2 regions of the Streptomyces sp. NPDC030799 genome follow, and region 1 is predicted to be linked to the other one. Evidence: predicted binding sites of a transcription regulator. Region 1 holds the regulator's gene; the other holds the start of a gene.
What was found. The regulator HrcA, encoded in region 1, represses chaperone genes, less so after heat shock. The targets are predictions, from matches to a motif close to TTNGCACTCNGNNNNNCNGAGTGCNAA.
Positions count from the first base shown of each region.

Region 2: the regulator HrcA is predicted to act here: its motif matches at 2,589-2,615, upstream of groL (chaperonin GroEL).

Region 1 is NZ_JBVIDS010000001.1:344,058-349,807, reverse strand. Features, by position in the region: gene dnaJ (molecular chaperone DnaJ) at 44-1,180, opposite strand; gene hrcA (heat-inducible transcriptional repressor HrcA) at 1,181-2,197, opposite strand; gene ACZ41I_RS01465 (MBL fold metallo-hydrolase) at 2,360-3,082, shown strand; gene ACZ41I_RS01460 (DUF3097 domain-containing protein) at 3,117-3,929, shown strand; gene ACZ41I_RS01455 (hypothetical protein) at 3,907-4,128, opposite strand; gene hemW (radical SAM family heme chaperone HemW) at 4,228-5,460, opposite strand; gene ACZ41I_RS01445 (SpoIIE family protein phosphatase) at 5,488-5,750, opposite strand, start outside.
Region 2 is NZ_JBVIDS010000012.1:197,623-203,372, reverse strand. Features, by position in the region: SAM riboswitch class I at 135-282, shown strand; gene thrC (threonine synthase) at 300-1,583, shown strand; gene ACZ41I_RS28805 (MoaD/ThiS family protein) at 1,580-1,855, shown strand; gene ACZ41I_RS28800 (cold-shock protein) at 2,287-2,490, shown strand; gene groL (chaperonin GroEL) at 2,779-4,401, shown strand; gene ACZ41I_RS28790 (MFS transporter) at 4,440-5,750, opposite strand, start outside.

The DNA of each region.
Region 1 (5,750 bases):
CCGGGGGCCAACCCCCGGACCCCCGGCCACCCCGCAGCTCGCGTCAACGACCGTTGAACGCGTCCTTCAGCCGGCTGAACAGCCCCTGCTGCCCCGGCTGGAACTGGCCCTGCGGCCGTTCCTCGCCGCGCAGCTTGGCCAGCTCGCGCAGCAGTCGCTCCTGCTCGGGGTCCAGCTTGGTCGGGGTCTGCACCTCGACGTGCACGATCAGGTCGCCCCGGCCGCCGCCGCGCAGATGCGTGACGCCCCGGTTGTGCAGCGGAATCGACTGGCCGGACTGGGTGCCGGGCCGGATGTCGACCTCCTCCATGCCGTCCAGGGTCTCCAGCGGCACCTTGGTGCCGAGCGCCGCCGCCGTCATCGGGATCGTGACCGTGCAGTGCAGGTCGTCACCGCGCCGCTGGAACGTCGGGTGCGGCAGCTCGTGGATCTCGACGTACAGATCACCGGCCGGACCGCCGCCGGGCCCGACCTCGCCCTCACCGGCGAGCTGGATCCGTGTGCCGTTGTCGACACCGGCCGGGATCTTGACGGTGAGCGTGCGACGGGAACGGACACGGCCGTCACCGGCGCACTCCGGGCACGGGGTCGGGACCACGGTGCCGAAGCCCTGGCACTGGGGGCAGGGACGCGACGTCATGACCTGGCCCAGGAAGGACCGGGTGACCTGCGAGACCTCGCCACGGCCACGGCACATGTCACATGTCTGGGCGGTCGTACCGGGTGCCGCGCCCTCGCCGTTGCAGGTGTTGCAGACGATCGCGGTGTCGACCTGGATGTCCTTGGTGGTCCCGAAGGCCGCCTCGTCCAGCTCGACCTCGATCCGGATCATCGCGTCCTGGCCGCGCCGGGTGCGCGAGCGCGGCCCGCGCTGCGACGCCGTACCGAAGAACGCGTCCATGATGTCGGAGAAGTTGCCGAAGCCGCCGGCCCCGAAGCCGCCCGCACCGGCACCGCCGGACTGCGAGAGCGGGTCGCCGCCGAGGTCGTAGACCTGCTTCTTCTGCGGGTCCGACAGCACCTCGTAAGCGGCGTTGATCTCCTTGAACCGCTCCTGGGTCTTCGGATCCGGGTTGACGTCCGGGTGCAGCTCGCGCGCGAGCCGACGGAACGCCTTCTTGATCTCATCCTGCGACGCGTCGCGGCGCACGCCGAGAACGGCGTAGTAGTCCGTGGCCACTTACGACTCCGCCAGGATCTGTCCGACGTACCGTGCCACTGCGCGTACCGCTCCCATCGTTCCCGGGTAGTCCATGCGGGTCGGTCCGACCACGCCGAGCTTGGCAACCGCCTCGCCGCCCGAACCGTAGCCCACCGACACCACCGAGGTGGAGTTGAGCCCCTCGTGGGCGTTCTCGTGCCCGATGCGCACGGTCACGCCCGGATCCTTCGCCTCGCCGAGGAGCTTGAGGAGCACGACCTGCTCCTCAAGGGCCTCCAGCACGGGTCGGATCGTGAGGGGAAAGTCATGCCCGAAGCGGGTGAGATTGGCGGTGCCGCCGATCATCAGCCGCTCCTCGTTCTCCTCGACGAGCGTCTCCAGGAGAGTGGAGAGCACCGTCGAGACCGTACCGCGGTCCTCGGCCTCGAAGGCCTCCGGAAGGTCCTCGACCAGCCTCGGCACGTCCGTGAACCGGCGGCCCGCGACCCGGCTGTTCAGCCGGGCGCGCAGATCGGCGAGCGAAGCCTCGCCGAAGGGCGCCGGGCAGTCGACCATCCGCTGCTCGACCCGTCCGGTGTCCGTGATCAGCACGAGCATCACGCGCGCGGGAGCGAGCGAGAGCAGCTCCACGTGCCGGACGGTGGACCGGGTCAGGGACGGGTACTGCACGACGGCGACCTGCCGGGTCAGCTGCGCGAGCAGCCGTACCGTGCGCGCCACGACGTCGTCGAGGTCGACGGCGCCCTCCAGGAAGTTCTGGATGGCCCGCCGCTCGGGCGCGGTCATCGGCTTCACGCCCGCGAGCTTGTCCACGAACAGCCGGTAGCCCTTGTCGGTGGGGATGCGCCCCGCGCTGGTGTGCGGCTGCGCGATGAACCCCTCGTCCTCCAGGGCCGCCATGTCGTTGCGGACGGTGGCCGGGGAGACCCCGAGGTTGTGCCGCTCGGTCAGGGCCTTCGACCCGACCGGCTCCTCGGTGCCGACGTAGTCCTGGACGATGGCGCGCAGTACCTGAAGCCTGCGTTCACTCAGCATTCGCGCGCACCTCCAGCACGTCGTCCCCTCTGTTCCGCGGTTCGTCCGCCTGGCACTCTTCGCACGCGAGTGCCAGCGTTCCCGGGCCCAGTGTACGGCTGTCGGGTACACCCGGGGCAAGGTCGGTGCGGTCGCGGCGGCCTGTGCAGCTAGCGTCGCGGTATGACGGTGACTTGGGAAGAGCTGGGGTGGGAGCGGCTTGCCGCCGGGGTCGGGCGCTGCCGCCTCGCGGGCTGGGACTGCACGGCCGGGCTGGTCCTCGGGGCCGGTACGGCCCTGATGGTGGACGCCGGTTCCAGTCTGGCCGAGGGCGCGCGGCTGCGGGCACAGGCCGAGGAACTGACCGGCGGCCGTGTGACCCATCTCGCGCTGACCCACCCCCACTTCGATCATGTCTTCGGGGCTGCGGCGTTCGCCGGGGCGGAGGTGTACGGCGCGGTGGGCCTGGACGCGGTCTTCGCGTACGAGCGGGAGGAACTGCGCCTGGACGCGATCAGGAACGGCCTGCCGGTCGCGGACGCCGACGAGGCGGTGGACGCGCTGGTCCCGCCCTGGCATCCGGTCTCCGGCGAGTGGACGCTGGACCTCGGCGACGGCCGCCAGGCGCTGCTGGCCAACGTGGGCCCGGGGCACACGGCCCACGATCTGGTGGTGCTGGTGCCGGGGGACCCGGAGGTGGTCTTCTGCGGCGACCTCGTCGAGGAGTCCGGCGAACCCCAGGCCGGCCCGGACGCGGTCCCGTCCCGCTGGCCGGACGCCCTGGACCGCCTGCTGTCCCTGGGCGGCGAGGACGCGCTGTACGTGCCCGGTCACGGAGCGGTGGTGGACGCGGGGTTCGTGCGACGGCAACGCGACGAGCTGGCCACGCGTTTCGGCGTGTCGTGAGCGCGGCCGTACGGCTTCTCCTATCGTCACTCGAATGCGCCAGTACTCCGCCGACCTGACCCCACCGTGGAAGAAGCCGAAGCCGGTGCCGGAGGTACCGGCGGAGCCCGGCCTGGTGGTGGAGGAGCCCGGTACCGGGTTCTGCGGGGCGGTGATCCGCTGCGAGGCGGGCACGGTGACGCTGGAGGACCGCTTCGGCAAGCACCGGGTGTTCCCGCTGGAGCCGCGGGGCTTCCTGCTGGAGGGGCGCGTGGTGACGCTGGTGAGGCCTTCCGGCGGTCCGGTACGGCCCACCCGTACGGCCTCCGGTTCGGTCGCCGTCCCCGGCGCCCGCGCCCGCGTGGCCCGCGCCGGCCGCATCTACGTCGAGGGCCGGCACGACGCCGAGCTGGTCGAGAAGGTGTGGGGCGACGACCTGCGCATCGAGGGCGTGGTGGTGGAGTACCTGGAGGGCGTGGACGACCTGCCGTCGATCGTGTCGTCCTTCGCCCCGGGTCCGGACGCCCGCCTGGGTGTCCTCGTGGACCACTTGGTGCCGGGCACGAAGGAATGGCGGATCGCGGAGTCGGTGACCAGCGAGCACGCGCTGGTGGTCGGTCACCCGTACATCGACATCTGGCAGGCGGTGAAGCCGGCCGCGCTGGGGATCGAGGCGTGGCCCATGGTCCCGCGGGGGCAGGACTGGAAGACGGGGGTGTGCCGGGCGCTGGGCTGGCCGTCGGAGAACACCGGGGCGGTGTGGCAGGCGATCCTGAAGCGGGTGGGGTCCTACAAGGACCTGGAGCCGGAGTTGCTGGGGAGGGTGGAGGAGCTGATCGACTTCGTCACGGGTAGCGGTGGGGCCTGACGTCGGGGAAGGTTCCGAACTCGCTGGTTTTCAGCTCGACACCCAGGACATCCAGCATCAGCGGCCGGCCGAACTTCTCGATGTACTGCGCCCGGTAGTTGGCACGTCCTTCCCCCCGCAGAAGCTCCGCTTTGAGCCCGTCAGGCGGCTCAAAACCCTCGAAGAACTCTGCGACTCCACGTTCGTCCACAGCGGTCATCTCCGTGGCCTCTACATTCACCGCATACTGTCAGCGGCAGCCTACGAACCAGGTTGGGGGCCGAACCGGCGTCCGGCTGTGATTCACCCGCCCGAGTGATCAATCCACCAGGTCCCTGACCACCGCATCCGCCAGCAACCGCCCCCGCAACGTCAGCACGGCCCGCCCCTCCTCGTACGGACCTTCCTGGAGCAGCCCCTCCCCCAGCGCCCGCCGGGACGCCGCCAACCCCTCCTCCTTCAGCAAGGACAGCGGCACCCCCTCCCACAGCCTCAGCTCCAGCAGGATCCGCTCGACCCGGCGGTCCTCCTCCGACAGCAGCTCACGACCCGCCCCCGGTGACCGGCCGGAGGCGAGTGCCGCCGCGTACGCCCCCGGATGCTTCACGTTCCACCAGCGCACCCCGCCCACGTGCGAGTGCGCCCCGGGACCGGCCCCCCACCAGTCGGCGCCGCGCCAGTACAGCTCGTTGTGCAGGCAGCGGCCCGCCTCGGAGGTGGCCCAGTTGGAGACCTCGTACCAGTCGAAGCCCGCCGCGGACAGGGTCTCCTCGGCGATCAGATAGCGGTCGGCGTGCACGTCGTCGTCGGTCATCGGGACCTCGCCCCGGCGGATCCGGCGGGCGAGCTGCGTGCCCTCCTCGACGATGAGCGCGTACGCACTGACGTGGTCCGGACCGGCACCGATCGCCGCGTCCAGCGAGGCCCGCCAGTCGTCGTCGCTCTCGCCCGGGGTGCCGTAGATCAGGTCGAGGTTGACGTGCTCGAAGCCCGCCGCGCGCGCCTCGGCCACACACGCCTCGGGACGCCCGGGAGTGTGCGTGCGGTCGAGCACGCGCAGCACATGCTGCCGCGCGCTCTGCATGCCGAAGGAGATCCGGTTGAAGCCGCCCTCCCGGAGCGTGGCGAGGTACGCCGGGTCCACCGACTCGGGGTTCGCCTCCGTCGTGATCTCCGCGTCCGGCGCCAGCCCGAACTCGTCGCGGATCGCCCCCAGCATCCGTACGAGATCGTCGGCGGCCAGCAGTGTGGGCGTACCGCCCCCGACGAACACCGTACGGACCTCGCGCGGGTCGTCGCCGAGCACCTTCCGGGCGAGCCGGATCTCGTCCGTCAGCGTGTCCGCGTAGTTGTCGCGGGACGCCAGCACACCGCCCGTGCCGCGCAGCTCGGTCGCGGTGTAGGTGTTGAAGTCGCAGTAGCCGCAGCGGGTCGCGCAGTACGGGACGTGCAGGTAGAAGCCGAGCGGGCGGGCGGCGGCCCCGGCGAGCGCGTGCGCGGGCAGCGCGCCGTCGGCGGGGACGGGCTCGCCGTCGGGGAGAGCGGAAGGCATGCCTTCCATTGTCCAGCACCGGCGCGGTTACTCCGCCTGCAGCACCAGCAGTGCCAGGTCGTCCTCCGGCTGCCCGCCCCCGAAGTCGTGGACGAGCCGCCGGATCCTTTCCGCGATCAGTGCGGCGCTGAGCCCGGCGCAGCCGGACAGGGCGCGGGCGAGCCCGTCGGCGTCGTCGAACTGGCGGGAGCCGGAGCGCCGCTCGGTCACCCCGTCGGTGACGCACAGCAGGCTGTCGCCGGGCCGCAGGTCGACGGTCTCGCTGGTGTAGGTCTCGTCCTCGACGACGC
Region 2 (5,750 bases), on a different contig from region 1:
ACCACACGGGTGAACCGTGTGATCCATCTCGCGGTTCGGACGACTATCTCAACTGTCCTGGCCGTCGGTTACAGTCTTGAACAACGCCGGTGACCATCGCATGTCGGGGGTCAGGGGCGTCCACAACCGCATACCGCTCATCCAGAGGGGCAGAGGGACACGGCCCGTTGAAGCCCCGGCAACCCTCCAGTCGGTTCTTGTCACGTTGACGTGGCGAGGCTCCCGGCTAGGGAAGGTGCCAAATCCGTCTCACGGCGAGATGCGTCGTGAGGAAGATGAGGAGAAAGGGCCTCGCCTCCATGGCTGTGCAGACAGTTGCAAGCACCAGCAGTTCCACCGTCGACCTCGGTCCCGCCGCGGCCCTGAGCTGTCGCGAGTGCGGTCACCGCGTCCCGCTCGGCCCGGTGTTCGCCTGCGAGGAGTGTTTCGGCCCGCTGGAGATCGCCTACGACTTCTCCGGCTACGACACCGAAGAGCTGCGCCGCCGTATCGAGGCGGGTCCCGCGAACATCTGGCGCTACGCGCCGCTGCTGCCCGTCCCGGCCGACGTGGCCGACAAGCCGAACCTGAACCCGGGCTGGACCCACCTCGTCAAGGCCGACAACCTCGCCCGTGAACTCGGTGTCAGCGGCGGCCTGTTCATCAAGGACGACTCCGGCAACCCGACGCACTCCTTCAAGGACCGCGTGGTCGCCCAGGCCCTGGAGGCCGCCCGCGCCTTCGGCTTCACGACCTTGAGCTGCTCCTCCACCGGCAACCTGGCCGGTGCCGTCGGCGCCGCCGCCGCCCGGGCCGGCTTCCGCTCCTGTGTGTTCATCCCGCACGACCTGGAGCAGGGCAAGGTCGTCATGGCCGCGGTCTACGGCGGCGAGCTGGTCGGCATCGAGGGCAACTACGACGACGTGAACCGCTTCTGCTCCGAGCTGATCGGCGACCCGGCCGGCGAGGGCTGGGGCTTCGTCAACGTCAACCTGCGGCCCTACTACGCGGAGGGCTCCAAGACCCTCGCGTACGAGATCTGCGAGCAGCTGGGCTGGCGGCTGCCCGACCAGATCGTGGTCCCGATCGCCTCCGGCTCCCAGCTCACGAAGATCGACAAGGGTCTGCAGGAGCTGATCAAGCTCGGCCTGGTCGAGGACAAGCCGTACAAGATCTTCGGCGCGCAGGCCGAGGGCTGCTCCCCGGTGTCGACGGCCTTCAAGGCCGGCCACGACGTCGTACGGCCCCAGAAGCCGAACACCATCGCCAAGTCCCTCGCGATCGGCAACCCGGCCGACGGCCCCTACGTCCTGGACATCGCCCGGCGCACCGGCGGTGCCGTGGAGGACGTCACGGACGAGGAAGTCGTCGACGCGATCAAGCTGCTGGCCCGCACCGAGGGCATCTTCGCGGAGACGGCGGGCGGGGTGACCGTCGGCGTCACCCGCAAGCTGCTCAAGGACGGCGTCCTGGACCCGGCGAAGACCACGGTCGTCCTCAACACCGGCGACGGCCTGAAGACCCTCGACGCGGTGGCCGGGACCGGCGTCACCGCCACCATCCGCCCGACCCTGGACTCCTTCCGAGAGGCTGGCCTCGCATGAGCGTGACCGTTCGCATCCCCACCATCCTGCGCACCTACACCGGCGGCCGGGCCGAGGTCGCCGCCGAGGGTGCGACCCTCGCCGAGGTCATCGAGGACCTGGAGAAGAACCACACCGGGATCGCCGCGCGCGTCCTGGACGACCAGGGCAAGCTGCGCCGTTTCGTCAACGTCTACGTCAACGACGACGACGTCCGCTTCGAGCAGGGCCTTCAGACCGCCACCCCGGACGGCGCCGGTGTCTCCATCATTCCGGCGGTCGCCGGCGGCTGATCGTTACCTTGGGTAACTTCAGTTACCCATTGTTCATGGAATTGCCCCCTCCGTGAGAGAAGCGGAGGGGGCAATTCTGCGTGATTGAGCGCGGTACAGTTGGGGAACCTGGCCGCGGCCCCCGGGTCGAAAGCCCTGGATTTCATGCCGCAGACCCCGCAAGAAGTAGCCAAAGTGCGGGGGTTTTATGCGGCATTTGTAACCTTTACGGGGCCCGACTTGCCCCGAAGTCTGGTGAATTCTCACCACATTCCGGACCGTTCGCGTCCGGAATTCTCGTCCGATTGACCTGTTGCAGAGGGCAGTTGGGCAGATACATTCAGCCGCGGTCGACGCGTTCCGGCGCACGCCCCCGACCAATGGGGGGTGAGGTCTGACCCGGGTCCGCGAAGTGTGGATCTGTGCAAGGGCCAGTAATAGGGGAGTTAGGCATGGCTCAGGGCACCGTCAAGTGGTTCAACGCGGAGAAGGGGTACGGCTTCATCGCGGTCGACGGTGGTGCGGACGTCTTCGTCCACTACAGCGCGATTCAGATGGACGGCTACCGCACCCTGGAAGAGGGCCAGCGGGTCGAGTTCGAGATCTCGCAGGGCCAGAAGGGCCCGCAGGCCGACATGGTTCGCGTCACCGCCTGAACGTTTTTCGCACGAAGGGCCCGCACCTCGCACAGGGTGCGGGCCCTTCGCCGTGTCCGGGGTGCCCCCGTTCGCCCCAGGCTGATCCCGCTGAGCCGCTTGCACTCGACCATGCCGAGTGCTAATCATTGGCGTTAGCACTCTGAAGGTGAGAGTGACAGTGAAGGACCGGGTCGGTGAGGCCCGCAGGCCAAGTGGGGCAAGGAACCACGTGGTCGGCGAGCCGTCCGTCGCGGGCGCGGGCGCGGTCCGAAGGAATCACCCCCAGTCCTGGAGGGACCACTTCACATGGCCAAGATCATCGCGTTCGACGAGGAGGCGCGGCGCGGCCTCGAGCGCGGCATGAACCAGCTCGCGGACGCCGTCAAGGTGACGCTCGGCCCCAAGGGCCGCAACGTCGTCCTCGAGAAGAAGTGGGGCGCCCCCACGATCACCAACGATGGTGTGTCCATCGCCAAGGAGATCGAGCTCGAGGACCCGTACGAGAAGATCGGCGCCGAGCTGGTCAAGGAAGTCGCCAAGAAGACGGACGACGTCGCCGGTGACGGTACGACCACCGCGACCGTGCTCGCCCAGGCCCTGGTCAAGGAGGGTCTGCGCAACGTCGCCGCCGGTGCCAACCCGATGGCCCTGAAGCGCGGTATCGAGAAGGCCGTCGAGGCCGTCTCCGCCGCCCTGCTGGAGCAGGCGAAGGACGTCGAGACCAAGGAGCAGATCGCCTCCACCGCGTCCATCTCCGCCGCCGACACCCAGATCGGCGAGCTGATCGCCGAGGCCATGGACAAGGTCGGCAAGGAAGGCGTCATCACCGTCGAGGAGAGCAACACCTTCGGTCTGGAGCTGGAGCTCACCGAGGGTATGCGCTTCGACAAGGGCTACATCTCCGCCTACTTCGCGACCGACATGGAGCGCATGGAGGCGGTGCTGGAGGACCCGTACATCCTCATCGCCAACTCCAAGATCTCCTCGGTCAAGGACCTGCTCCCGCTCCTGGAGAAGGTCATGCAGTCGGGCAAGCCGCTGCTGATCATCGCCGAGGACGTCGAGGGCGAGGCCCTGTCGACCCTGGTCGTCAACAAGATCCGCGGCACCTTCAAGTCCGTCGCCGTCAAGGCCCCGGGCTTCGGCGACCGCCGCAAGGCCATGCTCGGCGACATCGCCATCCTCACGGGCGGCGAGGTCATCTCCGAGGAGGTCGGCCTCAAGCTGGAGAACGCGACCCTGGACCTCCTGGGCCGCGCCCGCAAGGTCGTCATCACCAAGGACGAGACCACCATCGTCGACGGTGCCGGCTCCTCCGAGCAGGTCAACGGCCGCGTCAACCAGATCCGCGCCGAGATCGAGAACAGCGACTCGGACTACGACCGCGAGAAGCTGCAGGAGCGCCTGGCGAAGCTCGCCGGCGGTGTCGCGGTCATCAAGGCCGGTGCCGCCACCGAGGTGGAGCTCAAGGAGCGCAAGCACCGCATCGAGGACGCCGTCCGCAACGCCAAGGCCGCCGTCGAGGAGGGCATCGTCGCCGGTGGTGGCGTGGCCCTGCTGCAGGCCTCCCAGGTCTTCGAGAAGCTGGAGCTCGACGGTGACGAGGCGACCGGCGCCAACGCCGTGCGCATCGCGCTGGAGGCCCCGCTGAAGCAGATCGCCGTCAACGCCGGCCTCGAGGGCGGCGTCGTGGTGGAGAAGGTGCGCAACCTGACCCCGGGCCACGGCCTGAACGCCGCGACCGGTGAGTACGTCGACCTGGTCGCCGAGGGCATCATCGACCCGGCGAAGGTGACCCGTTCCGCGCTGCAGAACGCCGCCTCCATCGCCGCGCTGTTCCTCACCACCGAGGCCGTCATCGCCGACAAGCCGGAGAAGGCCGCCGCGCCGGCCGGCGGCGGCATGCCGGGCGGTGACATGGACTTCTGATCGACCCCGGGGCTCCGGCCTCCGGTTGATCAACGTCCTTACCGAGGGCGGCACTCCCTGTCAGTGGCAGGGAGTGCCGCCCTCGGGCGTGTCCGGGAGTCGCTCGCCGGCGCGGCGAGAGCCGCCATCCGCCGCAGGCCGGCCTGCCGTTGCACCACGCTCAGCCCGGTGACGGCCGCACCGAGCGCCAGCCAGCCCACCGGACCGGCCGTCATCACCGCGCCGGTCAGCAGCAGGGGCCCCACCGACTTCTGCACCGACTGCGCCATCCCGGCCACGCCCAGATAAGAAGCCCGGGCACGCGGCGGCGCCAGGACGACCGCCAGCTCCCAGGAACTCACCGAGCGCAGCAGTTCGGCCAGGGTGACCAGCAGCGCGGCCGCGAGCATGGCGAGTGAGGCCGACCATGCCGCGCCACCGGTGGCGGTCGCCAGTACGAGGCAGCAGGCGAGCAGCGTCACGCCGTACCAGCCCACTGCGGCAGCCGCCCTGCGCGGGCCCTCGGCCCATGCCGAGACCCGCAGCTGCAGGACCACGACCAGCACGGTGTTGACCACCAGGAACGCGGGGACGACCGCGTGCGGCGCGCTGGTGTGGTGCACCAGCCACAGCGGCAGCCCGACGTTGAGAACGGAGTCGTCCAGGTTCATCGGGATGTCGAGCAGGACGAAGAACAGGTAGCCGGGGTCACGCCAGGGGGTGGGAGTGGAGGGCCCCGGTGCCTCAGAGGTGTTGGTGCTGTTGTTGCTGTGTGCCACGACCAGGCCGTGGCCTGCCGGTTCCCGGGTCTGCCAGACCAGCGCGGCGGCCAGGACGTAGGAGAGCGCGTTGGCCAGGATCAGCGCGCGGTAGGCGTTCGGGGTGCCCACGCCGAGGCCGAGCGCGGCGATGCCCGCGCCGACGGCGTAACCGGCGTTGGCCACGCTGCGGAACAGTGCCTGGTAGGTGGTCCGCCGCTCACCCGCGACCCGGGTGGCGAAGAGCATCTCCAGCGTCTTGGCCGCTCGCTCTCCCAGGCTGGTGAGCGCGACCACGGGCAGCAGGGTGGCGAGGTCGTCGGCGACCAGCAGCAGGACCATCGTGCCCAGGCGCAGCAGATGGCAGCCGATCAGGAGGTGACGTACGGGCAGCCGCTCGGCAGCCCGTCCGGCGAGCGGTGACCCGGCGATCCCGGCGACTGCGCCCACGCCCAGCAGCAGTCCGAGCCGGCCGGCGTCCAGCCCGCTCACGAAGGTGAAGTAGAGCACGGACGCCGCGGCCCACACACCCGTACCGGTCCGGTCCACGCACTGCGCGAGCAGCATGATCCGCGCGTCCCGCCCGCCCGGTGGCTGCCGCAGCTGCGCGAT